4 regions of the Rhodopseudomonas sp. RCAM05734 genome follow, and region 1 is predicted to be linked to each of the others. Evidence: predicted binding sites of a transcription regulator. Region 1 holds the regulator's gene; each other region holds the start of a gene.
The links. The regulator LexA, encoded in region 1, represses DNA repair genes until DNA is damaged. The targets are predictions, from matches to a motif close to TGTTCNNNNTGTGTTCNG.
Positions count from the first base shown of each region.

Region 2: the regulator LexA is predicted to act here: its motif matches at 4,062-4,079, upstream of parE (DNA topoisomerase IV subunit B).
Region 3: the regulator LexA is predicted to act here: its motif matches at 3,483-3,500, upstream of ACUXVA_RS01940 (DNA recombination protein RmuC).
Region 4: the regulator LexA is predicted to act here: its motif matches at 4,996-5,013, upstream of ACUXVA_RS10690 (PA0069 family radical SAM protein).

Region 1 is NZ_CP199742.1:4,250,385-4,257,548, forward strand. Features, by position in the region: gene gltX (glutamate--tRNA ligase) at 1-483, opposite strand, end outside; gene ACUXVA_RS20075 (glutamine--tRNA ligase/YqeY domain fusion protein) at 654-2,321, shown strand; partial or broken gene ACUXVA_RS20080 (ComEC/Rec2 family competence protein) at 2,573-4,850, shown strand; gene lexA (transcriptional repressor LexA) at 4,903-5,616, opposite strand; gene ACUXVA_RS20090 (molybdopterin molybdotransferase MoeA) at 5,797-7,005, opposite strand; gene ACUXVA_RS20095 (HAD-IA family hydrolase) at 7,112-7,164, opposite strand, start outside.
Region 2 is NZ_CP199742.1:4,760,565-4,767,728, reverse strand. Features, by position in the region: gene ACUXVA_RS22505 (sugar ABC transporter ATP-binding protein) at 1-596, opposite strand, end outside; gene ACUXVA_RS22500 (sugar-binding protein) at 705-1,655, opposite strand; gene parE (DNA topoisomerase IV subunit B) at 2,016-4,061, opposite strand; gene ACUXVA_RS22490 (GNAT family N-acetyltransferase) at 4,284-4,736, shown strand; gene ACUXVA_RS22485 (hypothetical protein) at 4,758-5,171, opposite strand; gene ACUXVA_RS22480 (DedA family protein) at 5,342-5,872, shown strand; gene ACUXVA_RS22475 (MBL fold metallo-hydrolase) at 6,023-7,012, shown strand.
Region 3 is NZ_CP199742.1:366,498-373,661, forward strand. Features, by position in the region: gene dapE (succinyl-diaminopimelate desuccinylase) at 1-362, shown strand, start outside; partial or broken gene ACUXVA_RS01920 (phosphorylase family protein) at 359-915, shown strand; gene truA (tRNA pseudouridine(38-40) synthase TruA) at 1,078-1,815, opposite strand; gene fmt (methionyl-tRNA formyltransferase) at 1,815-2,747, opposite strand; gene def (peptide deformylase) at 2,782-3,300, opposite strand; gene ACUXVA_RS01940 (DNA recombination protein RmuC) at 3,531-4,748, shown strand; gene ACUXVA_RS01945 (AmpG family muropeptide MFS transporter) at 5,036-6,403, shown strand; gene ACUXVA_RS01950 (hypothetical protein) at 6,568-7,020, opposite strand; gene recR (recombination mediator RecR) at 7,038-7,164, opposite strand, start outside.
Region 4 is NZ_CP199742.1:2,255,769-2,262,932, reverse strand. Features, by position in the region: gene ACUXVA_RS10705 (TonB-dependent receptor) at 1-1,310, shown strand, start outside; gene ACUXVA_RS10700 (glycosyltransferase family 39 protein) at 1,319-2,827, opposite strand; gene ACUXVA_RS10695 (ribonuclease HII) at 2,892-3,635, opposite strand; gene ACUXVA_RS10690 (PA0069 family radical SAM protein) at 3,820-4,974, opposite strand; gene ACUXVA_RS10685 (hypothetical protein) at 5,167-7,095, shown strand; gene ACUXVA_RS10680 (PEP/pyruvate-binding domain-containing protein) at 7,106-7,164, shown strand, end outside.

The DNA.
Region 1 (7,164 bases):
GCCCTGCACCTGGTCGTCGATCACGGTCTCGCCGGTCAGCGGCGCCTTCAGCCGGATCGTCGGCTTCATGCCGGCTTCGGCCGCGGTGGCGGCCCGGTCGCGCCAGCGGCCGTCGTACAGCTTGGACTTGCCCTCGGCGCGGGCCTTTTCGCGCATCTCCTTGAGTTCGTCGGCGGTGGCGTAACAGTGGTAGGCCTTGCCTGCGGCGAGCGGCTGCTCGGCCACCTCACGGTGCCGGCCGGCCCGGGCAAACTGAAACACGGTGTCGCCATCCCACTCGATGCCAAGCCATTTCAGCCCGTCGAGGATCGCCGCAATGGCCGGCTCGGTGGAGCGCTCGCGGTCGGTGTCCTCGATCCGCAGCAGCATCTTGCCGCCGAATTTGCGCGCATAGAGCCAGTTGAACAAAGCGGTGCGGGCGCCGCCGATATGGAGAAATCCGGTCGGGGAGGGCGCAAAGCGGGTGACAACAGGTGCGGTCATTAATGGCTTCGATCGATGCTGAGGGGACTGTTGGCGGGCGTTTATCACACCGCCCGCACGCTGTCCCCGCGAATTGCGGGCGGCACGGCGGACCGGTTCCAATCCGCCGCTCCGGCCCTTGGCGCGGGGCCGCGGATTTGGCACATAGGGCGCAGCTTGAAAGGCACCCCATGACAGACGAATCGGTAACCGAAGCAGGCCGTGACTTTATCCGCGACATCGTTGCGGCGGATCTGGCCTCCGGCGCCCACAAGAGCGTGGTGACGCGCTTTCCGCCGGAGCCCAACGGCTACCTGCATCTCGGCCACGCCAAGTCGATCTGCCTGAACTTCGGCATTGCCGAGGAATTCGGCGGTATCTGCAACCTGCGCTTCGACGACACCAACCCGACCCGGGAAGAGCAGGAATATATCGACGCCATCCAGCGCGACGTGCGCTGGCTCGGCTTCGACTGGGGCAGCAACCTGCATTATGCGTCGGACTATTTCGAGCAGCTCTATGGCTGGGCACAGCACCTGATCCGCGCCGGCAAGGCCTATGTGGACGACCAGACCCAGGAAGAGATCCGCCTGACCCGTGGCACCCTGACCGAACCCGGCCAGAACAGCCCGTTCCGGGATCGCTCGGTGGAGGAGAATCTCGACCTGTTCGCGCGGATGCGCGCCGGCGAGTTTCCGAACGGCACCCGGGTGCTGCGCGCCAAGATCGATATGGGCTCGGGCAACATCAACCTGCGCGATCCCGTGATCTACCGCATCCTGCATGCGCATCATCCGCGCACCGGCACGGCGTGGAGCATCTATCCCAGCTACGACTTCGCCCACGGCCAGTCGGATGCGATCGAACATGTCACGCATTCGATCTGCACGCTGGAGTTCGAGGATCACCGGCCGCTGTACGACTGGTGCCTGGACAACCTTCCGGTGCCATCGCGGCCGCACCAGTACGAGTTCGCCCGCCTGAACATGACCTACACGCTGCTGTCCAAGCGCGTGCTTACCGAACTGGTGCGCGGCGGCCATGTCAGCGGCTGGGACGATCCGCGGATGCCGACCTTGGCCGGGCTGCAGCGTCGCGGCGTGCCGGCCGCAGCCTTGCGCGAATTCGTCAAGCGCATCGGCGTGGCCAAGGCCAACAGCACGGTGGGCATCGACATGTTCGATTTTGCCATCCGCGAGACTCTCAACCGCACCGCGCAGCGCCGCATGGCGGTGCTCAAGCCGCTCAAGGTGGTGATCGAGAATTATCCGGAAGGCCAGGTCGAACAGCTCGACGCGGTCAACCACCCCGAGGACGAGAGCTTGGGTTCGCGCAAAATTCCGTTCGGCCGCGAGCTTTACATCGAGCACGACGACTTCATGGAAGAGCCGCCGAAGAAATTCTTCCGCATGGCGCCGGGCAGGGAAGTGCGGTTGCGCTACGGCTACTTCATCACCTGCCGCGACGTGATCAAGAACGCGGCCGGCGAAGTGGTCGAACTACGCTGCACCTACGATCCGGAAACCCGCGGCGGCAATGCGCCGGACGGGCGCAAGGTCAAGGCGACCATCCATTGGGTCAGCGCGGCGGAAGCGGTGCCGGCGGAAGTGCGGATCTACAATCTGCTGTTCACCGCGCCGCAGCCCGACGCCGCCAACTTCGCCGCGCAGATCAATCCGGAGTCGCTGGAAACGCTGACCGGCGCCATGGTCGAGCCGGCGCTGGCCGGCGACAATGCCGACGCCGCCGTGCAGTTCGAGCGCCAGGGCTACTTCTGCCGCGACAAGGATTCCGCGCCGGGCAAACTGGTGTTCAACCGCACGGTTGGATTGAGGGATAGTTACGCCAAGGCGACCTGAGCAGAATTGTAGGATGGGTAGAGCGCAGGCGCCCTGCGCCGAAGCGAAACCCATCAGCCTGATGCTTGGCAATGATGGGTTTCGCGAAGACGCTCTACCCATCCTATGGCTTGCTCTCCATGTCGTCCCCGCGAAGGCGGGGACGACATGGAGAGTGCGGAGCGCCTACACATTCCCCATCCGTTCTCGTAGCCGCCCGGTTATTCCTTCCGCTAGCATCGCGCTGAATATGCCGGGCGATGAGACGCGCGATGGCCAACGGGGGACGCAACACCAGACCGCGCGCGCAGGCCGGCACATGGCCGCCGCAGGCCGCAACGGCGAGCGGTGCGCTGCGGCCAGGTGCAGACTTCTGGCCTTCGCTCATCGCCACACTGCAGGCGTGGGCGCGCGCAGAAGCCGGCCCCGGCCGGTTGCTGCCCTGGGTGCCGATCGCTTTCGGCGCCGGCATTGCGCTGTATTTCGTCGCCGACCATGAGCCGGTCGCGTGGATCGCCGCCGCGGCTGCCGGCGCACTGTGTATCGCGGCCTTTCTGTCGCGCCGGCACGGCTGGTTTCCGCTTGTTGTGATGGTCGCCGCGCTGGCGGTTGGCTTCGCGGTGGCGACGTTGAAGACCGCGCGGATCGCCCACGCGGTGCTGGCGCAGCCTTTGTACTCGGTCACGCTGAAAGGCTTTGTCGAGACCCGCGAGGTGCGCGAGCGCACCGACCGCTTCGTGCTGCGGGTCGCCGAGATGGACGGCCCGCGCGTAACCACGAAGCTCGAACGCGTGCGGCTGTCGGTGAGGAAGGGCACCGCGCCGGCGGTCGGCAGCTTCGTTGACGTGAAGGCGCGGCTGCAGCCGCCGCTGGCGCCGCTGCGGCCCGGCTCCTACGACTTCGGCCGCGACCTTTATTTCCAGGGAATCGGCGCCTCCGGCTTTGTCATGGGCGCGATCAAGACAGTCGATCCGCCGGCGCCGGGTGGCCTACGGCTGCGCTATGCCGCGACCATGCAGGGTCTGCGCGATGCCATCGATGCGCGCATTGCCAACGTCCTCTCCGGCGATAGCCGCGCCATCGCCACTGCGCTGCTGACTGGGCGGCGCGACGCCATCTCGCCCGATGTCAACGACGCCATGTTCATCTCCGGCCTCGGTCATGTGCTGTCGATCTCCGGCTATCACATGGCGGTGGTCGCCGGCGTGGTGTTCTTCGCGGTGCGCGCGCTGCTGGCGCTGATCCCGGTGCTGACGGTGACGTTTCCGATAAAGAAGTGGTCGGCCGCCGCAGCACTCGCCGCCGCGCTGTTCTATCTGCTGCTGTCCGGCGCCGAAGTCGCGACGCAACGTTCGTTTTTCATGACGGCGGTGGTGCTGATCGCTGTGATGGTGGATCGCCGTGCGATCACCTTTCGCACCCTGGCGGTGGCGGCGATGATCGTGCTCACTTTGGCGCCGGAGGCGCTGGTGCATCCGAGTTTCCAGATGTCGTTCGCGGCGACCCTCGGACTGGTGGCCCTGGTGCAGGTCGGCATGCCCATGCTGTTCGCGACGGCGGAGCATTCGCGCACCGCGCGCGCGGCGCTGTGGGGCGGCCGCGAGATCGTCATGCTGGCGCTGGCCTCGCTGGTCGCCGGGCTCGCGACCACGCCCTATGCGGCGTTTCACTTTCACCGCATCACGCCTTACGGCGTCGTCGCAAACCTGCTGGCGATGCCAGTGGTCTCTGCGCTGGTGATGCCGGCGGGGCTGTTAGGACTTGCGGCCGCGCCGTTCGGGCTCGACAGCGTGTTCTGGCGGCTGATGGATGTCGGCATCCAGTGGATGATCGTGGTGACGCAATGGGTCGCGGCATTGCCCGGTGCCATCGGCCGCGTGCCGGCGTTCGGGACCGGGCCATTGCTCGCGGCAACCATCGGCATCGTGCTGCTCGGACTGCTGCGCACGCCGCTGCGCTGGATCGGCGCGGGCTTTGTCGCGGCGTCGATGGTATGGGCCGCGATGGTGACGCAGCCGGATGTGTTGATATCAGGCGACGGCCACAGCGTCGCGGTGCGCGGCAAGGACGGGCGGCTGCATGTGATGCGCAGCGCCAGAGATCTCGTTTCTGCTCAAGGAATGGCTGGCGGCGGATGCGGATTCGCGATTGCCGAACGATCCGACGCTGGGCAACGGCATCGCCTGCGATGGCGCCGGCTGCGTGGCGACGTTGGCCGACGGCGCGTTGGTCGCGCTGGCGCTGCAGCCGGATGCCTTTGTCGATGATTGCCTGCGCGCGACGCTCATTGTCACAACAAGACAGCCGCCGGGGGATTGCGGAGCGACGGTGATCGATCGTGATAGTCTGCAGAAAACCGGTGCGACGGCGTTGCGGCAAACCAGCGGCGGTTTTGTGATCGATGCGATCAGGCCGAAAGGGCGGGACCGGCCATGGGCACCAGCCGCAGCGGACACGCTCGAGGTTGCCAGCGGCGCGATCTTGCCGGGGCGGCAGCGCGCGCCCGATGCGACGCCGGCCGAGACCGACGTGCAGGCTGATGAACCGTGAGCGAACGGCTCTGCGTCACGAACAACGGCGCAGCAAGTCGCTGCGCGTTCACTCAGTACTTGCGGTACAGTCCGACCAGCCGGCCCTGGATGCGCACCCGGTTGGGCGGCAGGATGCGGACCTCGTAGGCGGCGTTGGCGGGCTCCAGCGCGATCGAGGCGCCGCGGCGGCGGAAGCGCTTCAGGGTGGCTTCCTCCTCGTCGATCAGGGCGACCACGATGTCGCCGGTCTCTGCGGCGTCCTTGCGCTGGATCAGCGCCATGTCGCCATCGAGAATGCCGGCCTCGACCATGGAGTCGCCGCGCACTTCCAGCGCGTAGTGTTCGCCGGAGCCGAGCATGTCGGTCGGCACGCTGATGTTGTGGCTGCGGGTCTGCAGCGCCTCGATGGGCGTGCCCGCGGCGATGCGGCCCATCACCGGCACCAGCACCGAACGCGCGCCGTCATCCTCGGCATTGCCAGAGGACGGTCGCACCTTGCCGAGGGTGCCCTCGATGACGCTGGGCGTGAAGCCGCGGCGACCGTTGCCAGCAACGCTGCTGCTGCCGCCGAGTTCGGGCAGCTTCAACACCTCGATGGCGCGGGCCCGGTTGGGCAGGCGGCGGATGAAGCCGCGCTCTTCCAGCGCGGTGATGAGTCGGTGGATGCCGGACTTGGAGCGCAAATCGAGCGCGTCCTTCATCTCGTCGAAGGAGGGCGGCACGCCGGCTTCCTTCAGGCGCTGATCGATGAATCGCAGAAGTTCGTACTGTTTGCGGGTCAGCATCTCGATCGATCCTCAATAGGACGGCGTTGACCACCGTCGCGTTTCCGGCCTTGCGCTGATCAGCCGATCGAAGTTGAGCGGTCGCGGCGCCGGAAGGTCAGAAACAAATCATGAACGAACACTATCTGTTCCATATGTGTTCCGCAACGATTAATTTCCCGTCAACGCAATCGGACCGCCTTAAAGCGGCAAACGCAGCACGCTGCAGGGCGTGCCGGCGGGCGCGGCGGGGGCGTGGGGGGCGCGAACCACCAGGCCGTGGGCGGCGGACAGATTGCCGAGCAGCGAGGAATCCTGGCGGGTCACGGGCGTCGCCACCAGCGCGCCGTCCTCGCGCACCGCCAGCACGGCGCGCAGATAGTCCTCGCGCAGGTCGTTGGCGCCGACGTCGCAGCCGAGCAGCGCCGGCTCGCGTTCGAGATGGATGTCGCGGCGGCCCGACAGCGTGCGGATCAGCGGCACCATGAACAGCAGCGCGCAGACATAGGACGACACCGGATTGCCGGGCAGGCCGATCACCCGCATCGGCCCGATCCTTCCATGCATCATCGGCTTGCCCGGGCGCATCGCGATCTTCCAGAACGCCATGGTGACGCCTTCGGCGGTGAGCGCCTGCTGCACCAGGTCGTGGTCGCCGACCGAGGCACCGCCGGTGGTGATCAGGATGTCGGCGTCGCTGTCGCGGGCGCGGCGAATGCCGGCCACGGTGGCATCCAGCGTATCGGCGGCGATGCCGAGATCGGTCACCTCGGCGCCCTCGTTGCGGGCTAGCGCGCGCAGCGCGTAGCCGTTGGAATAGACGATCTGGCCGGGGCCGAGCGGCTGGCCGGGCATCACCAGCTCGTCGCCGGTGGCCAGCAAGGCGACCTTCGGGCGGCGGTGCACCGGAAGCTCGGGATGATTCATGCTGGCGGCCAGCGACAGGTCGCGGTCGGTGAGGCGGGCGCCGGCGCGCAGCAGCACGTCGCCGGTGGTGAAGTCGACGCCGGCCGGGCGGATGTGGCGGCCAGCGCGGGCGGCCTCGTGGATGAATACGGTGGTGCCCTCTCGCGCCGTGTCTTCCTGGATCACCACGGCATCGGCGCCTGCGGGGATCACGCCGCCGGTGAAGATGCGGACCGCCTCATGGGCTCCCAATGTCCTCTCGAACGGCCGGCCGGCGGCGACTTCGCCGATCACGGTGAGCGCCGCATGCTGCGTGGCGTCTTCGGCGCGCACCGCATAGCCGTCCATCGCCGACATCGGCTGCGGCGGCTGGGTGCGCAGCGATGCGACGTCGCAGGCCAGCACGCGGTGGAAACAGTCGTCGAGCGCGACCATCTGCCGGGACAGCGGTTCGGCATCGGCGAGCACCGCGGCCAGCGCGTCGGCAACCGGCATCAAGGCCATCGGCAAAGTCTCCATCACCAGCGCTGGCCGGCCGGGGAGGCCGCGACCGCACCCGGGCTTCATAACCGAGCGCTGGTGCGGACGCAAAACCGCGATCGCGGCAGGTTCAGGATTTTTCCGCCACGCCCAGCGCCGCCAGCGCCTCGGCCACCGAGGTGG
Region 2 (7,164 bases), 510 kb from region 1:
AAAATGACGCTGACGCCTGCGGTCTTCAGTTCGCCGACGATCGCCAGCAGGCGGTTTGTTTCGGTCAGGGTCAGGCTGGACGTCGGTTCGTCCATGATGACGACCTGCGCACCCAGCGAGAGCGCCTTGGCGATTTCGACCAGCCGGCGCTGTGCGAGCGAAAGCTCCGAAACCGGCGTGTCGGGCCTGAAATCCGCGCCGAGCCGGTCGAGCAGGGGTTTTGTGCGCGCCACCATCGTCTTGGTATCGACCAGCTGTAGCGGCCCGAACGACAGCGGCTCGCGGCCGAAGAACACGTTGGCAGCGACATCGAGATTATCGAACAGGTTGAGTTCCTGGTGGACGAAGGCGATGCCATTGTCGATCGCCTCGCGCACGGTGAGCCGGTCGTAGGGCTGGCCGCGCAGCTTGATCTGTCCCGCGCTGGGCTCGGTGACGCCCCCCAGGATCCGCATCAGCGTGCTCTTGCCGGCGCCGTTCTCCCCGATTAGCCCGACCACCTCGCCCGCCGCCACAGACAGGCTGACCTCGGCGAGCGCCTTCACGCCGGGATAGGATTTGCTGATGCCGATCAGTTCGAGGATGGGTTGCTGCATGCCTCATTGCCTGCGCGTGGCCGCGCCGTATCCGCATCGTGGATAGGAAGTTGCGAAGAAGGGATGGCGAACGGCGACCGCCGGCAGACCCGCGGCCGCCGCATCGCGCTATTTGCCCTGACGCTGCTTGAGCTCGGCCCAGAAGGCATCGACGTTCGACGCTTCGATGATCTTGGTTGGGATGATGATCAGCTTGTTGGCCGGGATGAAGGATTTGTCGCCTTCGAGATATTTGGCCATGTCCTTCATGCCCTGATAGCCCCACTCATAGGGCTGCTGCACCACGGTGCCGGCGATGGTGCCTTCCTTGACGCCGCCCAGGGTGATCGGATCTTCGTCGAAGCCAATGATGGTGACCTGCTTGAGCTTGCCGGCATCCTTGAGCGCCTCGTAGATCCGCGGCGTGTTGTACGAATAGAAGCCGATCATGCAGTTGATGTCGGGATTGGCGGTCAGGGTGTCTTCGACGTTGCGTTTGGCGCGGGTCTGGTCGATGTCATCGCCGCGCACGTCGACCAGCGTCACCTTGGATCCCTTGATGGTGTCCTTGACGCCCTGGATGCGCTCCTTGGCGTTGTCGGCGCCGAGCAGGCCGACAAAGCCCATGCACTTGCCGCCGTTCGGCAGCGCCTTCAGCACCAGCCGACCGGCCTGCTTGCCGGCGTCGGTGTTGCTGGAGCCGATATAGGCGACACGCTTGGTCTCCGGCGCGTCGCTGTCGGTGGTGAAGAGGGCAACCTGGCCGCCAATGCGGTTGAGGGCTTCGCTCGAGGTCTTGGGGTCGGCCGAACTGACCATGATGCCGGCCACACCGGCCGCGACCAGATCGTCCATCAGCCTGATCTGGATCGCCGCCGAGGCCTGTTCGGGATATTTGAATGTCAGGGTGTAATTCGGCAGTTCGCCCTGGGCCTTCTTGACGCCAGCTTCCGCGGCTTTCCAGAAATCAGAGGCGCCGTTGACCACGAAGGCCAGCGTCTTCTTGTCCGCGGCCTGTGCTCCGCTGACACTTGCCAGGGCGAAAATCGCAGCCGTACCAGCCAGTAAGATCCGGTTCATGTCTCGCTCTCCCTTGCCGTTTTTTGACGATTGAGTAGCTGCTTGCGGCCACTTCGACGTGCAGCTTATCGGGTTTGCATCTGCTGTCCATCGTAATGAGGCGCGCACCTCAAATTTTGCGGTGCGACCAGGGATCTGCGGGGGGCTTCCGGATGTTGGAAATAGGGACGCTTGAGGCGCCTTGCGCCGCAAAGGCGCCAACAGGTGTTGGTCGCCGGTTCGCCCGCCAGGCGGCCAGTCGCGCAAAGGGCTGGTCAGGAGCGGGCGCGAAAGGTCGGAAAGACAGGCACGGCAGCGTGAACGCGTGAAGGTGGGTGCGGCGCAAGGCGCTTTACCTACCCACTGAGAGGCTGCGCTCCGCTAAACGTCCAGCAGATCCTCGTCCGCGAATTCCGCCTTGTCGGAGATGAAGGCGAAGCGGGCGTCGGCCTTGGTGCCCATCAGGCGCTCCACGGAGTCGGCGGTGTCTTCGCGGTCGATGTCCGCCAGGTTGACGCGGAGCAGGGTGCGCTTCGCGGGATCCATGGTGGTCTCCTTGAGCTGCGCCGGCATCATCTCGCCAAGGCCTTTGAAGCGGCCGATATCGACCTTGGCGTTGGCGTTGAACTCGCTCTTCAGCAGCGCGTCGCGATGCGCCTCGTCGCGGGCGTACACGGTCTTGCTGCCGTGAGTCATGCGGTAGAGCGGGGGCACAGCGAGGTACAGATGGCCCTCGTCGATCAGCTTCGGCGTCTGCCGATAGAAGAAGGTGATCAGCAATGAGGCGATATGTGCGCCGTCGACGTCGGCGTCGGTCATGATGATCACGCGGGAATAGCGCAGATCCTCTTCACGATAATTGACGCCTGTGCCGCAGCCGATCGCCTGCAGGAGGTCGGAGATCTGCGCGTTGGCGGTGATCTTGTCCTTGGTGGCCGAGGCCACGTTGAGGATTTTTCCACGCAACGGCAGGATGGCCTGGGTCTTGCGGTCGCGCGCCTGCTTGGCGCTGCCGCCGGCCGAGTCGCCCTCGACCAGGAACAGTTCCGAGCCTTCAGTGGCGGTGTTGGTGCAGTCGGACAGCTTGCCCGGCAGCCGCAGCTTCTTCACCGCAGTCTTGCGCGAGGTTTCCTTTTCGGCGCGGCGGCGCAGCCGCTCGTCGGCGCGCTCGAGCACGAATTCCAGCAGCTTGTTGGCCTGGACGGGATTGCCGGACAGCCAGTGATCGAACGGGTCTTTGATGGCTTGTTCGACGATTTTCTGGGCCTCGGCGGTTGCGAGGCGGTCCTTGGTCTGGCCCTGGAATTCCGGCTCGCGCACGAACACCGACAGCATCACGGCGGCGCCGACCATGACGTCTTCCGAGGTGATGGTGGCGGCGCGCTTGCTCTGGCCGGCACGTTCGGCGTGGTCCTTGAGGCCGCGCAGCATGGCGCTGCGCATGCCGGCCTCATGGGTGCCGCCGTCGGGGGTCGGCACGGTGTTGGTGTAGGACGACATGAAGCCGTCGGCGTCGGCGGTCCAGGCCACCGCCCATTCGCAGGCGCCGTGGGCACCGTTGCGGCCGGACTTGCCGGAGAATATCTCCGGATGCACCAGGGTGTCGGCATGGATAGCGGCTGCCAGATAGTCCTTGAGGCCGCCGGGGAAGTGGAACTCGTCCTCGGACGGCACGCCCTCGATGCCCTTCAGCAGTTCGGGATCACATTTCCACCGGATCTTCACGCCGCCGAACAGGTAGGCTTTCGAGCGCGCCATCTTGAACAGACGCTGCGGCTTGAATGCCGCCTTGGCGCCGAAGATGTCGGTATCCGGCTTGAAACGGATGGTGGTGCCGCGGCGGTTGTGGACCTTGCCGAGGTCCTCGAGCTTGCCCTGCGGAATGCCGCGGGCAAAGGTCATCTTGTAGAGCTGCTGGTTACGGGCGACCTCGACCTCGAGCAGGGAGGACAGCGCGTTGACCACGGACACGCCGACGCCGTGCAGGCCGCCGGAGGTCTCGTAGACCTTGGAGTCGAACTTGCCGCCGGCATGCAGCGTGCACATGATGACTTCGAGCGCCGACTTCTTCGGGAACTTGGGATGCGGGTCGACCGGGATGCCGCGGCCGTTGTCCATCACCGTAAGAAAGCCGTCCGCGCTCAGCGAGACCTCGATGAAGGAGGCGTGCCCGGCCAGCGCCTCGTCCATGGAGTTGTCGATCACCTCGGCGAACAGATGGTGCAGCGCCTTCTCGTCGGTGCCGCCGATATACATGCCAGGCCGGCGCCGCACCGGTTCCAGGCCTTCCAGCACCTCGATGTCGGCAGCGGTGTAGCCATCCTCGGCGGTTGCAGCGCGGGAGGGCGCCTTCGAAGCGGTGGCTGCCTTCGGCGCGGCGCCCTGAAACAGATCGTCTTTAGCGTTTGATTTCAATGGCTTCGTCATGGGTCTTTATGTGTTGCGCGCAGCGGCGGCGAATCGGTTTCCCTGACTATGCCACGGTTACGTTGGCAATGTGATCGGGGCCCTCGAGAGATGGCGGGTGTCGTGCCCGTAGCATGACCAGGGCGGTCAACGCCACCGCCCGCCGCCGCGCCGGCCTGCAGCGATCGCATGGACAATCGATGGCGGCCTGGTTATCGCTTCCCCATAATACCTCAGACCGGCATGGCCCTCATGATCCGCACCCGTCTCGTAACGTCAGAAGACCGGCTGGCGGTGCAGGAACTGCTCGGTCAACTCGGCTACGACTTCAGCGCCGAGGATGTGCAGGCCCGCCTGAATCTGCTTGCCGCCTCAGGCACGGATCCGGTTCTTGTCGCGACCCGGCACGACGAGGTTGTCGGACTGATCGCTTTGCAATTCTCCGCCATGCTCCACCTCCGCGAACCCGTGGCACGGATAACCGCGCTGGTGGTGCGTGATGGGGGACGGGGAGGCGGAATCGGTCGGGCATTGATCGATGCCGGCGATTTCCTCGCACGGCAGGCGGGTTGCAGCGTTCTGGAACTGACCACCGCCGTGACCAGAACAGAGGCGCATGTCTTCTACCGAAAGCTGGGTTTCATAAACTCTTCCCTCCGCTTCAGCCGAGCGATCCAAGAGGCTGTCGTCCCGTGAGTTTTGCCGGGTCGATTTGGGTTATGCCGCGCTGACCCTGGCGGTCCGGCCGGTGACTTCCATGACCCGCTTACGTTCGGCCCGGAACACCACCACGGCAAACAGCGCCATGGCGGTGAGTACGATCAGGGCGCCGACGATCGCCACCGGCTCCCAGGCGTGGCTGGCGCCGATGGCCAGGGCAATGCCGGCGGGGAACAGGATGCCGCCGATGATGTGCAGCCAGCCCTGGACCCGGGCGAGGGTGGTCTGACCGACCGCCGGGAATAGCCGGTAATACAGGCCGACCAGGAACAGCAGCACGCCGCCGACCAGGTTGAGATGCGCATGGGCCGGGCCGAGCAGGAAATTCTGCTGGATTCCCATCACGATGCCGGCCAGCATGCCGACCAGCAACAGCACCGCGCTCACGCGCATCATCAGCGATCCGATCATCACTTTCCTCTTGTTCGCTTCTGGAGAGATGAAGGTCAGCGCCCGATCGCTATTCGTGTTGTGACTTGCTGTGATCGGGGCAGCCGGTCTACCTGTCCTGAGACGCAGGCGGGGCAAATAGGTTCAGCGGTACCGCCGAAATTTCGGCGCCGCGGAAGGAACATCACGGCATGGACGGCATGGTGCACGGTCTGATCGAATTCGTGCGCCTGCATCAAGCCTGGGCTGCGCCGCTGGTGCTGGTGCTGGCGTTCGGCGAGTCGCTGGCGTTCATTTCGCTGCTGATCCCGGCCTGGGGGGCGCTGGTAGCAATCGGCGCACTGATCGGGGTCAGCGGTATCAGCTTCTGGCCGGTGTGGATTGCCGGCGGCGTTGGCGCGGCGTTGGGCGACTGGCTGTCGTATTGGTTCGGCTTCAAATACAAGCATCAGGTCGCCCGGATATGGCCGCTGTCGCGCTATCCCGACATCCTGTTGCGCGGCGAAGCCTTCGTGCAGAACTGGGGCGTGCCGAGCATTTTCATCGGCCGGTTCTTCGGCCCGCTGCGTGCCTCGGTGCCGCTGGCCGCCGGCATTTTCGAGATGCCGTACTGGCGGTTCCAGATCGCGAATTTCGTCTCGGCGCTTGTGTGGTCGGCCGTGCTGTTGCTGTTCGGCGACGTGATTTCGCTGATCGCGCAATGGATCTGGCGAACGGTCTGAGGCCTGCGACCTTTTGATCCGGAATAAACTGGGGAGGCGGGGGTTGACCGGCGGACGGAGCAACTGCTCGTGTGCCCGCGAGATACCGAACGTCACCAAGACGACCCGCAATGCGCGGGGCGATATCCAAGACCAGATGGAGACTGCACGATGAATCTGTCACGCCGCCAGGCCCTCGCCGGAGCCGCCGCTTTCGCTGCAGCGCCGCTGTTCGCCGCCAAGACCGCACGCGCCGCCGCACCGCTCGCCGACAAGCAGGCGCCCAGCTTCTACCGCTACAATGTCGGCGACGCCCAGGTGAATGCCATCTCCGACGGCGCCAACACGTTTCCGCTGCCCGACACGCTGGTGCTGAACGCCAAGAAGGACGAGGTCAACGCCGCGCTCGAGAAGGCCTTCATGCCCAAGGACAAGATGACCATCCATTTTGCCCCGCTGGTGATCAATACCGGCGGCAAGCTGGTGGTGATCGACACCGGCAACGGGCCGGGCGCCTTCGCCGCCAGCAAGGGCAAGGTCGGGCAGTTCGCCACCAACATGGCCGCCGCGGGGATCGATCCCAAGGCCGTCGACATGGTGGTGATCTCGCATTTCCACGGCGACCATGTGAACGGCCTGCTCGCGGCCGACGGCTCGCTGGCCTTCCCCAATGCGGAAGTGCTCGTGCCGGCAGCCGAATGGAAATACTGGATGGACGACGGCGAGATGAGCAAGGCTGCCAGCGAGCGCATGAAGGGGCTGTTCGTCAGCAACCGCAAGGTGTTCGTCGACGGGCTGAAGAAGAAGGTCACGCCCTATGAGTGGGGCAAGGACGTCGTGCCGGGCCTGCTGGCGGTCGAGTCGGTCGGCCACACTCCGGGCCACACCTCCTATGTGCTGTCGTCGGGCTCGGACAAGCTGTTCATCCAGTCCGACGTCACCAACCATCCGTCGCTGTTTGTCACCAATCCGGGCTGGCACCTGATGTTCGACCAGGATCCGGCGCAGGCGGAAACCACGCGGCGCAAGGTCTACGACATGCTGGTGGCCGACCGCATGCGGGTGCAGGGCTTCCATTACCCGTTCCCGGCCAACGGCTTTGTCGAGAAAGACGGCAACGGCTACCGGCTGGTGCCGGCGCCGTGGAGCCCCGCGATCTGATCGCCTTGACGAAATATGGGCGCGGCCTTATGACCGCGCCCATGATCAACGCTGCTACCAGCAACATCGCCCGTCGCCGCCGCATTCCCGCGGCAGGTGCAGGCGTTCGCGTTTAGATCGTCCCACTGCCGCCGGATCCGGTCCGCGGCAGC
Region 3 (7,164 bases), 2.8 Mb from region 1:
ACGACCAGCACACGCAAGAGAGCCTGCGCGAACTGATCGACAAGCGCCTGGCCGCCGCGGCCGGCAACCGGATCAAGGCGTATATCGTCTGGGAACCGTGCAATGCCGATTCCTTCGTGACCAAGCCCGGCGCTTTCACCGATCTGGTGTCGGCAGCGATCGAAGAAGTCACCGGCCGTAGGCCCGATCTCAACACCGGCGGCGGCACCTCGGACGCGCGTTTCATCACGCGCTATTGCCCGGTGATCGAATTCGGCCTCGTCGGCCAGACCATGCACCAGATCGACGAACGCACGCCGGTCGCCGATCTGGAAAAGCTCACAAAGATCTATCGCAGCGTACTGGACCGCTATTTCACATGACCACGAAAATTCTTGTTCTGACCGCGCTCGACGCCGAACTCGACACCGCTCGCGCCCCTGCCGGGGTCGAAATCGTGTTCACCGGAGTCGGCAAGATCAACACCACGATCGCAACCCTGCTCGCCGTGCAAGCGAAGAAACCGGCGCTGGTGATCAACTACGGCACCGCCGGCAAGATCAGGAATCGCTGCGCGGTCTGGTGGAGGTCGCCCATGTCGTGCAGCGCGACATGATCGCCGAGCCGCTGGCGCCGCGTGGCACGACCCCCTATGCGCCGGAGCTGGACCGGCTGTCGTCCGGCCACGGCGAGGTCATCTGCGGCACCGGCGATAGTTTTGTCACCTCATCCGATCCATGGTTAACCGCCAACGGCGTCGACATCGTCGACATGGAACTGTTCGCGCTGGCTTCGGTGTGCCGGCACCAGAACATTCCCTGGCGCGCTTTCAAGTTCATCACCGACGACGCAAATGATTTCGCGCACGAGCACTGGACCGCGAATGTCGCGGACGGCCAGCAGCTGTTCTGGGATGCAGTGAAACATCTGCTGTAAGCGAGAAGGCCGTCGCTTGCGCTCAGTCTGTCGTCACCCGCGAAAGCGGGTGACCCAGTAGACGCAGCTGCTGATGTTCAACACGCACACCTGCGTGTACTGGATCGCCCGGTCCTGATGCGCAAGTGCGCGCCGGCCGGGCAACGACAGCTCGTGTGAGCCTCAGTAATCCACCTTCACCAGATACAGCCCGTCAGGTGGCGCCACCGGACCGCAGGCGCTGCGAGTCTTCGCCGCCAATGCCGCGGCGAGATCGTCGGCGCTCCAGCGGCCGTGGCCGACCCACACCAGTGACCCCACCATGGACCGCACCTGGCTGTGCAGGAAGGCGCGCGCCGAGGTGACGATGTTGACGGCCTCGCCGTCGCGGACCACGTCGAGCTGGTCCAGCGTGCGCAGCGGCGATTTCGCCTGGCATTCGGTGTCGCGAAAGGTGGTGAAATCGTGCTTGCCGAGCAGCCGCTGCGCCGCCGCGTGCATGGCGTCGCTGTCGAGCGGTCGCGGCACGCGCCACACGTGACCGATGTCGATGGCCAGGTTCGCCCGCCGGTTGACGATTTTGTAGATGTAGTGCCGCCGCGTAGCGGAGAACCGCGCCTCGAAATCGTCCGCGACAACCTCCGCGGACAGGATGCCGATCGGATGCGGTCGCAGATGCGCATTGAGGCCATCGCGCAGCCGGCCGGGGACGAATGGCCGTTCGATGTCGCAATGCGCGACCTGACCCAGCGCATGAACGCCGGCATCGGTGCGGCCGGCGCCGTGCACGCGGACGGACTCGCCGCAGATCGCCTTCACGGCATCTTCCAGCGCGGCCTGCACCGAAGGCGCATTGTCCTGCACCTGCCAGCCGGAATACGGCGCGCCGTCATATTCGATAAGGAGCCTGTAGCGTGGCATCAGCCTAACCGTAGAGGCGGCTTGAGCGGCGTGCCGCGCAGAAAATCGACCGCCTTCATCGGCGCCTTGCCGGCGCGCTGCAGCTCGACGATGCGGATCGCGCCCTCGCCACAGGCAATGGTGAGTTGATCGTCGAGCAGATCGCCCGGCGCACCTGCGCCGTTGGCCAGCGCGCAGCGCAGGATCTTGACGCGCACCGCCTCGCCGTCGAGCGGCACCTCGCACCAGGCGCCGGGAAACGGCGACAGGCCGTGGATATGCCGCAGCACCGCACGCGCCGGCTTCGACCAGTCGATCTTCGCCTCGGCCTTGTCGATCTTGGCGGCGTAGGTGACGCCCACCTCGCTCTGCTTGCTGAACGTCAGCCGGCCGCGCTCCAGCGCGCCCATCGCCCGCACCATCAGGTCGGCGCCGAGCGGCGCCAGCGCATCGTGCAGATCCTGCGCGGTCATCGCATCGGTGATCGCGATGCGCTCGGCCATGGCGACGTCGCCGGTGTCGAGGCCGACATCCATCTTCATCACCATCACGCCGCTCTCGGCATCTCCTTCCATGACCGCGCGGTTGATCGGCGCCGCACCACGCCAGCGCGGCAACAGCGAGCCGTGCAGGTTGAAACAGCCAAGCTCGGGCACATCGAGAATGTTCTGCGGCAGGATCATGCCATAGGCGACGACCACGGCGGCATCGGCTTCGTGCGCGCGAAACGTCGCCTCGGCCTCCGGCGTCTTCAGCGTGGTAGGTGTCAGCACGGGAATGCCGAGCCGCGTCGCCTCGCGTTCCACCGGTGTCGGCTGCAGCTTCATGCCGCGGCCGGAGGGCTTGGCCGCGCGCGTGTAGACCGCCACGACCTCATGGCCGTGGGCCACCAGTTCAAGCAGCGTCGGTACCGCGAAGTCCGGCGTGCCCATGAAGATCAGACGAAGGGGCATGTTGCGAGCCGATCTGTGGGAGACCGGGAGGAGACTAATCCGCCCGCTTCGCCAGTTTGGTGAATTTCTTCAGTACGCGATCGCGCTTCAGCTTGGAGAGGTAATCGACGAACAGCACGCCGTTGAGATGGTCGATCTCGTGCTGGATGCAGGTGGCGAACAGGCCTTCGGCGTCCTCTTCCTGCACCTTGCCGTCAATGTCCATGAAGCGGATGCGGACTTGGGCTGGGCGCTCGACCTCCTCGTAATATTCCGGGATCGACAGGCAGCCTTCCTCGTAGACCGAGAATTCTTCCGAGGATGACACGATCTCCGGATTGATGAAGACCCGCGGCTTGGGGCCGCCTTCATCGTCCTTCTTGGCGAGGTCCATGGTGATCAGCCGCAGCGGCACGGCGATCTGGATCGCGGCGAGCCCGATGCCGGGCGCCTCATACATGGTCTCGAACATGTCATCGGCGAGCTTGCGCACCTCGGCCGTGACCTGTTCGACAGGTTTGGAGACAAGCCGCAACTGTTTGTCCGGCAGGATGATGATTTCACGAAGGGCCATGGGGGCGATTTAATGCGGGCGGCGGACGCGGTCAATGCACCCATGGGAGGCATCGCGCCGGTCCGCTCAGGTCAGCCGGCGACCTGAATTTACGGACTGTTGACCACGCTCGTTAGGAGAACGTTAACCATGCCGGTTAGGTTTTTGTTAACCAAGAAAATTAGCTCGATGTTAACCATAAATGTTCTCGCTTCGTTCGCGCCATCATCCGAATCTGCTACGATGGCGGCATGAACGACATTCTTGTCATGCTCGGCGACACCCCGATCTCCGTCGGCGAAGCGCTGGTCGGCTTCGCCGCCATGGCGCTCGCCCTGTTGCTGGTCATCGCCATCGTCATTGCGCGCTCCGGCAGCCGCGGGGCGGCGCTGGCCATTGCGCAGGCAATCCGCGCTGACGAGTTGGAGGAGCGTCTCAGCGAGATGCTGCGGGCGCAATCCGAGGCCACCGGCCGGGTCGACGCCATGGGCCAGGCGCTCGCCAGCCGCCAGGCCGAAATGGGTCGCGCCGTCAGCGAGCGGCTGGATTCGGTGACCCATCGGGTCGGGCAAAGCATGGAACAGAGCACCCGCAACACCATGGACAGCCTTCGCGTGCTGCATGAGCGGCTCGGCATCATCGACAGCGCCCACAAGAACCTCACCGACCTCACCACCCAGGTCACCACCCTGCGCGACGTGCTGGCCAACAAGCAGTCGCGCGGCGCGTTCGGCCAGGCACGGATGGAATCCATCGTCCAGGACGGCATGCCGGCCGGTGCCTACGCATTCCAGCACACGCTGTCGTCCGGCAAGCGGCCGGACTGCGTGATCTTCCTGCCCGATCGGCGCCCGCTGTGCATCGACGCAAAGTTTCCGCTGGAGGCGGTGACGGCGCTGCACGACGCGCGCACCGATGACGAGAAGAAATACGCGGCGCAAAGGCTGCGCGCCGACGTGATGAAGCATGTCAGCGACATCGCCGAAAAATACCTGATCGCCGGCGAAACGCAGGACACCGCGCTGATGTTCGTACCGTCGGAGTCGGTCTATGCGGAAATCCACGACGGTTTCGACGACATCATCCAGAAAGCCTACCGCGCCCGCGTGGTGCTGGTATCGCCATCGCTCTTGATGCTGGCGATCCAGGTGATGCAGCAGATCCTCAAGGACGCGCGCATGCGCGACGCCGCCGACCAGATCCGCACCGAGGTGATGAATCTCGGCGACGACCTCGGCCGGCTGCGCGACCGCGTGCTGAAACTGCAGACCCATTTCAGCCAGGCCAATGAGGATGTCCGCCAGATCCTGATTTCCGCCGACAAGATCGAGAAGCGCGCCGGCCGCATCGAGGAGCTGGACTTCAGCAAGAGCGAACCGGCGACGGAGGCGACGCCGCTGGTGAAACCGGCACCATCGCTGAAGCCGGATCTGTTTCCGTCGCCAATCGAGTTACGGGCGGGAGAATAGTGGGCCCTCACCTCTCCCCGCATCTTGCGCGGGGAGAGGTCGACCGGCGCAGCGAAGCCGGGCGGGTGAGGGGCGAGGCACGCTGCTTACGACAACAGATGCTTTTCGAGTCGAAAAGTCTGCAGTCCGCGTCTCAGTTCGAGAGACCCGGTGGGCTGCACGTTCGATTTGACTCGGTGCCAGGCCCCTCACCCGGAGCCTTCGCTTCGCTCAGGCCCCGACCTCTCCCCGCGCAAGATGCGGGGAGAGGTTAAGGAAGAGGAAGCCGAATCTGCTAGCACTGGGCCATGACCAACGCGCCCCAGCCGACCGAATCGTCCGTCGCTCTCAAACCGCGCGCCTCATGGCGCGAGGCGCTGGCGGTGTATTTGCAGCCGCGGGTGCTGATCGTGCTGCTGCTCGGCTTTTCCTCGGGGCTGCCGCTGGCGCTGTCAGGCTCCACGCTGCTGGTGTGGATGACCGAATCCGGCGTCAACCTGAAGACCATCGGACTGTTCGCGCTGGTCGGCACGCCCTACACGCTGAAATTTCTTTGGGCGCCTTTGGTCGACGCGCTGCACGTGCCGCTGTTCACCCGCCGCTTCGGCCGTCGCCGCGGCTGGCTGGTGTTCTCGCAATTGCTTCTGATCGCGGCCATCCTGCTGCTGGCGCTCACCGATCCCGCGAAGTCGCCGTTGTTCGTGGCGCTTGGCGCGCTGCTGGTGGCGGCGATGTCGTCGACCCAGGACATCGTGGTCGACGCCTTCCGCGTCGAGAGCCTGCCCGAGGAAGAACAGGCGGCCGGCATGGCGTCGTATGTCGCGGCGTATCGCATCGGCATGCTGGTCTCCACTGCCGGGGCGCTATTCATGGTCAGCGCCTATGAAGGCACCGGTCTGCCGCGCGGCACCGCGTGGATGTGGGGCTATGTGACCATGGCGGCCATGGTGCTGATCGGCACCGTCACCGCGCTTGCTGCCACCGAGCCCGCGCAATCGGCCCGCGCCGAGGCGGCCACCGGCGCCGACAGCGCGATGCAGCGGGTGACGAAAGCGGCGATCGGCGCGCTCTCTGAATTCCTGGCGCGCAAGGATGCCTGGGCGGCGCTGGCCTTCGTGGTGCTGTTCAAGTTCACCGACGCATTTTCCGGCACCATGACCGCGCCGTTCGTGATCGATCTCGGCTTCACCCGCAACGACTACGCCGCCATCGTCAAAGGCGTGGGCCTCGCCGCCACCTTGCTCGGCGGCTTCGCCGGCGGTTTCGTGGCGCGACGCTATTCGCTGCCCACCAGCCTGTGGATCGGCGGCGTGCTGCAGGCGGTGGCCAACCTGTCATTCTCCTGGCTGGCCATCATCGGCGTCAATCAGTGGGCGCTGGCCTTCGCCATCACCGCAGAGAATTTCACCAGCGCCATCGGCACCGTGATCTTCGTCGCCTACCTCTCGGCACTGTGCAAGAACCCGCTGCACACCGCCACACAATACGCCCTGCTCACCGCGCTGGCCGCGGTCGGGCGCACCTATCTCTCGGCCAGCGCCGGCTATGTGGCTGCGACCATCGGCTGGCCGCTGTTTTTCGCGATCTGCGTGGTGGTGGCGGTCCCCAGCCTGATCCTGCTGGTCTGGCTGCAGCGGCGCGGGCATTTCGAGGGGCTGGAAACGACACGAAGCTAGCTCGATTGTGGTCCCCGCGCATGCGGGGACCCAGTAAACGCAGGCGTCTGTGATAAATCGCAACCGCCGGTGTTTACTGGATCGCCCGGTCCTCGCGCGCAAGTGCGCGCCAGGCCGGGCGACGACAGCGGAGAGTGTCGCGGGCGACCACAGCGGCACGTGGGTCAGTTCGTTTTGCTCACCACGCTCCACTTGGTGACCAGCGCTTCGCTCATCTGGCCGGCCTGTTCGGCGCAGGCGACTTCGGCGACCTTCAGCGCGACTTCCTTGCCGACGAGCTTTTGCAACTGCGCGGCCTGAGCGGGATTGGCGGCCACGATTTCAAATGTCTCGGGGCCTGTTTCCAGATTGCAGAGTCCCGCCGGCGCCGGCAGCCGGCGCGGCTCGCTGACCAGCTGGAACTGCTTGACGCGCTTGCCCTTGCCCTGCGGCGCCCGCACCTGCATCGCCGTCAGTTGGCCGCTGAGCACATCGCCGATCTTCATCATCTTCGGCGCGGCAGGTGCGGCCGGCGGCGTCGACGGCGTTTGCGCCATGGAGCCATCGATCGCGAACATCAGGGACAGGCCGAGCGTAACGGCGCCAACCATCAGGGTCTTGAAGTCTGGTCGTGTCATGAAGCTTCTTTCAGTTCTCAGAACAGCGTCCGCTGCCGCATCGCTGCGGTCAGGGTGCCGTCATCCAGATAATCGAGTTCGCCGCCGACCGGCACGCCGTGCGCCAGCCGGGTCACCTTCACGCCGGCCTCCTGCAGGAGGTCG
Region 4 (7,164 bases), 2.0 Mb from region 1:
GCGGCCTTGCCATTCCGGCCGCGCCCGATGGCCGCACCAACCCCACCCAATCCTGGGAATGGGCGCGGATCAAGGAGTCGTCGGTGCTGTGGAAGAACGAACTGGATCTCTCGGACTCGGTGACGCTGTTCGGCGACATCGGCGGCTCGAAGACCAACATCGAGCGCTTCTTTGGCCTGCCGAACATCGTCAATGCCCGCGGCGACACCGAAAACACGCCACGCTACTACAATATCGACATCAATCGCTTCACCTTCGACGGCGGCGTCCGGGCCAAGTTCGACACCGGCTTCGTGCATCACGCATTTTCGGTGCAGGCCTCGCACTACGAGGACCAGCAATACCGCGCGTTTCCGACCGGGCAGACCTATCTGTCGAACATCTACAACCCGATCGCTCTACCCGAGCAGGGCTACACGGTGCCCGGGCTGAAGCCGCGGCTGGCCGACAACACGCTGAAAGGCGTGGCGCTCGCCGACACCATGTCGGTGCTGGACGAGCGTGTCGCCCTCACAGTCGGCGTCCGCCGCCAGCAGGTGATCTCGAACAGTTTCTCCGCGGACACGGCGCTGCTGACCAGTTCCTACGATCAGACCGCGACCACGCCGATGTTCGGGCTGGTGGTACGACCAATCGAGAATGTGTCGCTTTACGCCAACTATATCGAAAGCCTCACCCGGGGAGATATCGCCCCCGCGATCGCGCTGAACGCGCGCGACATCCTGCCGCCCTACCGGACCAAGCAATATGAAACCGGCGTCAAGCTCGACTTCGGCCGGATCGGCACGACGTTCGGCCTGTTCGAGATCCTCAAGCCCAACGGCGAGTTGAACGCCGGCATCTTTGCAGCGATCGGCGAGCAGCGGGTGCGCGGCGCCGAGTTCAACGTGTTCGGTGAAATCACGCCCGGCCTCCGCGCGGTCGGCGGGCTGACGCTGTTCGATGCCGCGGTGACCAGGACGACAACGGTCCGCACGCTCGGCAAGGTCCCCGTCGGCGTTCCCTCCGCGCAATTCAATCTCGGCAGCGAATGGGATTTGCCGAGCGCGCCGGGCGTGACCCTGAGCAGCACGCTGATTTACACCGGCCGGCAATATGTCGACGCCCTCAACACGCAGGTTATTCCGGAATGGACCCGGCTAGATCTCGGCGCGCGCTACGTCAACTATGTCGAGGGGCGCAAGACCACGCTGCGCGGCACCGTGCAGAACGTCGCCGGCACCAACTACTGGGCGGGGGTAGCCTCGTTCGGCACGTTCACCATGGGCACGCCGCGCGTCTTCCAGCCGCTGCTCGAGGTCGAACTCTAGACCGGCCGCTACGGCGCCTTGGGCCGCACGATGGCCCAGCCGATCCGCAGCAGCGGCTGACGGCCCGACACCAGCCGCTCGAAGGCGCGTGGCACTTCGGGGACCAGGTCCGGAAAACGGCGGGCGATATCCTCCGGTGGGGTGCCGATGGTGTCGGCGGCGCGCCACACCACCACGCCGCCGGACGCGCTGAACTGCTCCGGCGTGATCCAGGGCGTACGCGCCGCCCCGCCATCGAGCAGCAGGTGCGGCCGCGATGCGCTCATGCCGATCAGCGCGGCGAGTTGCGGATCGCCCGCGACCGCCTGCAGCGGGCGATTGGTCCGGCGTTCGAAACTCTCGCCAAAGAACTTGCCGATGGCACTGGCCGGCAGCGCGGTGCTCTGCTCGCCGCCGCCCAGCCAGGGCAGGAACAGGGTGCTGGCCACCACGGCGAGCGCCGGCGCCACCACGGCGAAGGCCCACACCTTGCGCAGCAGCAACTGGTGCCGCAGGTGCACGAGATCGCCGGTGGCCACCACCACCGCGAGACCGGACATCAGCAGCGCGATGCCGGCGCCGCCGACCGCCTGGTCGCGGCCGTACAGCGCGGCGGCGAGGCTGCCGATCAGCGCCGGCGCGAGGGCGAAGAAAAACACGTAACCGCGCGCCAGCGCGTCGACCGGCGCGCGAAACACGATCGGTGCGTCGTCGGACTGCCGCGCCACGCGGCCCCAGTTCAGCACGGTCAGCACCACGATGCCGGTCATCGCCAGCAGCAGGCCGGCGATCTGCCAGCCCCAGGCGGTGGCGACGGCGGCGGGATCGTTCAGCCGCGGCAGTTCGGGCAGGACGCGGAAACCGGCGCGCATCACCCAGATCGACCACGGCAGCACCAGCGCGACGATCACCAGCAGCGCCAACAACGGATCGAACGACGCCAGGTTGCGGCGACCGCGCGCGGTGAACAGGCCGAAGGCCAGCGGCAGCAGCAACAGCCACGGCGCGTTGACAGTGGTCAGCAGCAGCAGTCCAGCCTCGATGGACAGCGCGAACCAGGCGCTGCGGCGGCCGAGGCCGATCGCCTGCCAGCCATGCAGCAGAACCAGCGCGAACAGCGGTCGCGCCAGCACCTCGGGCCCGAATGCAATACCGGGCGAGCTAAACGCCGTGACGGTCAGCGTCAGCAGCACCGCAATCACGGCCTGCGGCCCGCCGACGATGGCCCGGCCCAGCAGGTACAGCGCGTTGAAGGTGACGATGAAGCACGGCTGCGCGAGCAGGTAGACGCCCACGATATGGCTGCCGGTGGCGCGGAAGGCGATATCGGCGAGCCAGAAGGCCAGCGGTGGCCCGAGATCGGTGCCGACCTGGTATTCCCGGCCGAAGGCCAGCACGGTGGCGACGTCGCCGGGCGGTCCGCGGTACAGCATCAGCGGCACGATCAGCCACAACGCGGCCTGGAACAGCACGACAACCCAGAACATCAGCCGCGGCCGGGCGCGGATCAGTTCGACAATCAGGGAGGTGAAACGCATCAAGCGACCGCGCAGGTTCAGTATCGTCCGGTGATAGAGCGCGGCGGGCGGTGAAGCAACCGGATCAGCCGGCGGCGGCTGCGATCTCGACGGTTTCGAGGCTGGTCTCCGCCAGCATGGCACCGGCCCGCGCCATCGCCTCGTGTTTCTCGCGCGCCGCAGCCACCGGGGCGAACAGGCGGCGGTGATGCACCGTCGGGCCGAGCCGGCCGAGCGCCGCCAGATGGCCGGGCACGCCGTAGCCCTTGTGGACCTCGAAGCCGTAGCCGGGACATTCCTGCGCCAGCCGGCACATCAGCCGGTCGCGGGTCACCTTGGCGATGATCGAGGCCGCAGCGATCGACAGCACCAGGCCGTCGCCGCCGATTACGGCCTCGCAGTTGCAGGCCGCCTCGATCTTGTCGCGGCCGTCGACCAGGACATGCTGCGGCCGGTCCGGCAGCGCATGGACTGCGCGCGCCAGCGCCCACAGCGAGGCCCGCAAGATGTTGTCGCGGTCGATCCGCGCCGGTGCGGCGAAGGCCACCGCGAAGGAGGCGGTGGCACAGATCTCCTCGAACAGTTCCTCGCGCTTGGCCTCGGTCAGGCGCTTGGAATCGTCGAGGCCTTTCGGAATCCGTTTGGGATCGAGCACCACGGCGGCGGCCACCACCGGACCGGCCAGCGGGCCGCGCCCGGCCTCGTCGCAGCCGGCCACCGGCCACACGCCCTGCTTCAGCAGCGCGCGCTCGCGCTTGAAGCTTGGCGGCTTCACGATGACTGCCGGCTTGCGCGGCTTCGGCTGATCTTTGGCTGGAACACGAATCATGCCGGGATCGTGCTGTCACCGGCCCGACAGCGCAACCGGGAACTCCGGGCTGTGCCCGCTATTCAGGGACGTCGGGTGAGGGAAGCCCGCGTGGCTCACGGACTTCCCTCCACCCGCCTGCGCTGCACAGGCACCCTCGGAAGCGACACGAGGGGCCAAGTCCTGGCAGCGACACTTCAGAATTCTAAAACAAACTCGGCTGCTGACCCGCCGGCTTGGCGAAATGGTCGGTGGTCAGTTTCGAGCGACGCTTGTTGAGGCCGAGCTTCGCGCAGGCGATCTCGAATCTGCGGCCGATCATCCAGGCCATCGGCCCGGTGCCCTTCATCCGCGTGCCCCATTGCGAGTCGTAGTCGCGGCCGCCGCGCATATCGCGGATCAGCGTGAAGACGTGGCGGTAGCGGTCGGGATAATTCGCCATCAGCCACTCGCGAAAGAGGTCGCGGACCTCCAGTGGCAGCCGCAGCAGCACGTAGCTGGCTTCCTTGACCCCGGCATGGGCGGCGGCATCGAGGATGCGCTCGATCTCGGCATCGTTCAGGGCCGGAATGATCGGCGCCACCATCACCGTGGTGGGAATCCCGGCCTCCGACAGTTGCCGCAGCGCCTCCAGCCGCTTCGCCGGCGTCGAGGCGCGTGGCTCCATGGTGCGGGCCAGCTTGGGATCCAGCGTGGTTACGGAGATCGCCACCTTGGCGAGATTGCGCTTGGCCATGCGGGCGAGGATGTCGATGTCGCGGGTCACCAGCGCCGATTTGGTCACGATGCCGACCGGATGCGAGGCGCGCTCCAGCACTTCGAGAATGCCGCGCATGATCTTGCTGTCGCGCTCGATCGGCTGGTACGGATCGGTGTTGGTGCCGATGGCGATCATCTTCGGCTCGTAGTCCGGCGCCGCCAGCTCCTTTTCCAGCAGCGCCGGCGCATCCGGCTTGGCGAACAGCTTGGATTCGAAATCCAGCCCCGGCGACAGGCCGAGAAAGGCGTGGCTCGGCCGCGCGAAGCAATAGACGCAGCCGTGCTCGCAACCGCGATAGGGATTGATGGAACGGTCGAAGCCGATGTCCGGGGAGTCGTTCCGGGTGATCACCTTGCGCGCGGTGTCGACGGCCACCGTCGTCTTGAACGGCGACAGTTCGTCGAGGCTCTGCCAGCCGTCGTCGAAGGCGACCCGGGCTTCGGCCTCGAAGCGGCCGGAGTCGTTGGACTGGGCGCCGCGGCCGCGCCGCCGCTGCTTCTCGATCGCCACGGCGATTTCGGGAAACGGCGAAGGTACACCCGCCGGTTCGGAGGGCGCCGGGACCGGCGGGTACTTGAGGGCAGCGATGTTGCGACTCATGCCAACAACATAGCGCGACGTAGGAACAAATCAAGAACATAACGTCGCTCTCGATTCATTCCGTCCGGTACGAGCATGCATCCGCTGTACCGACGTTCTCATGACAATTGGATGACTGACATAGCGCAATCAAAGTGTCGCTAAGCCGGGCCATACAGGCGGCACGTCCGATTCAACCGGTGTGCGTCGCCCATGAAATCCCAGATCATCGAAGAACTCGGCCAGACCGACATACTGCTGCCATCGCTGGTGGCGGAGGGTCTCGCCGCCAACGACCGCATCAAGGTGCGGATGAGCGCGTTGCAGGCCGCCGTCCAGCATGCGCGGGCGCCGGGGCAGGCCATGGCCGATCTGCAGGCGGAATGCCGCGCCGCGGGTATTGCGCCCGCCGCCATCGCCACACTGATCGGCGGCGCGCACATGGCTGCGGAGGGCCGCATCGCGGCGCCCAATCTCGCAAGGCTGATGAAGGACATCGTCGACGACGTCACCGCGATGATCCGCGCGGTCAAGGCCGGCGCGTCGCGGGAAGGCGAAGCCTTCGACGGCAGGCTGTCCGCGATGCTGGCGGCCGGCGTGCTGGACGCCGCCGCCGACATCGAGGCGGCGCGGATCGCGCGATTGACCGGAATGGCCGAAAACGGCGCCGACAGCCTGCACCGGATGGTGATGGACCTGCACAAGGCGCTCAACCGGCTGGCCGCGGGTTGCGCCGAAGAGGTGATCGACGGCGCCCATGTGTTCGGGCTGCAGCCCGGCGACCATGCGCCGGTGCAGGCCTTCATGCGCGGGCTCGGCCAGACGCGGGCACTGAAGTTCGACCATCCCGGCCTCGACACCATGGCCACCCGCTCCGGCGGCCGGCTGCTGATCCAGAACGATATCGGCACCACCGACGCTCATGTGGTGGTGATCGCCGTCAAGGCTAACGCGGTCACCGTCACTTACACCGACGTCCATCGTGCCCGCGCCAGGTTCTTCGTGGCGCTGTTCGATAAATTTCCGGCGACGTGGAGCGGGCTGGATCGCCATGCCGCCGATGGCCTCGGCGACGACGGCACGTTCTATCTGGTCACCGGCGACTATCAGGCCGACAGCGCCGACGAGCGCGATGAATTCCTCGCCGCCGTCGGTGCTGCGCTGGTGTTCCTGATCGACTGGAACAAGGCGCGCAAACTGTTGCGCAGCTGGGTCGCCAAGAACGACGCCGCCGAGCTGCTCGGCTGGGCCGCGCGCCATCGCATCGGCCACCGCGCCTTTCTCGAACTGGGCGGCGACGAGCTGATCGGCGCCGCGGTACGCAATGCCGCGCCGACCCGGATCGGCTTCGGCGAACGGCTCGACCAAGCGCTCGGCCGCGACGCCGCGGTGGATTTTCTCAAGACCGCCATGCGGGTGTCGACCGAGGCGCTGAGTGCGGGCCGTTCGGTGCGTCTGGTCCGCGACCAGATCGAGGCCGAGCTGGTGCGCCATCTGGAGCGCGTCGACAGCACCCTGCTCGAGATCATCACGCGGCAGGCCGGTCTCGCCCACGATATCGCCGCCGGCCTCGCCCATCATCTCGCGGCGCTGCAGGCCGGACGGAGCGCCGACGGCAAGGCGTTCGCCGCCCGCGCCAGCCGCATCGAACAGAAGGCCGACCGCATCGCCATCGAGGCCCGCAAGGAAGTGACGCGCCTCAACGCCCGCCCGGTGATCGAGCAGATGACGGACAGCGTCGAACAGGCCGTCGACGAACTGGAGCAGGCCGCCTTCATCGCCTCATTGCTGCCGGCGAATGTCGATCCGGCGCTGCTGGAAGCACTCACCGGGCTGTGCGGGACCGCCGTCACGGCGCTGCAGGCCGTGGCCTCGGGCCTCGCTGCCGCCGCCGAGGTCCCGGACGGCCAGCGTGTCGATTCCGAGGATGCGCTGGCCTGCGTGGTGCGGCTGATCGATGCCGAGCACGACGCCGACCTGCGCGAACGCGAGGTGACGACCCGGGTGTTCGCCGGCGGCTTCGACGTGGCGACCTCCTTGTCGGTGCTGGAGCTGGCGCGGGCCATCGAGCGCACCACCGACCGGCTGGCCGGCTTCGGCCATCTGCTGCGCCGCTACATCATCTCCGACCTGTTGGCGTAGAGGACAGACCATGCATATCGTGCGCATCGGCGACGGCTCGACCAAACCGCATTCGGCGGACAGTATCGG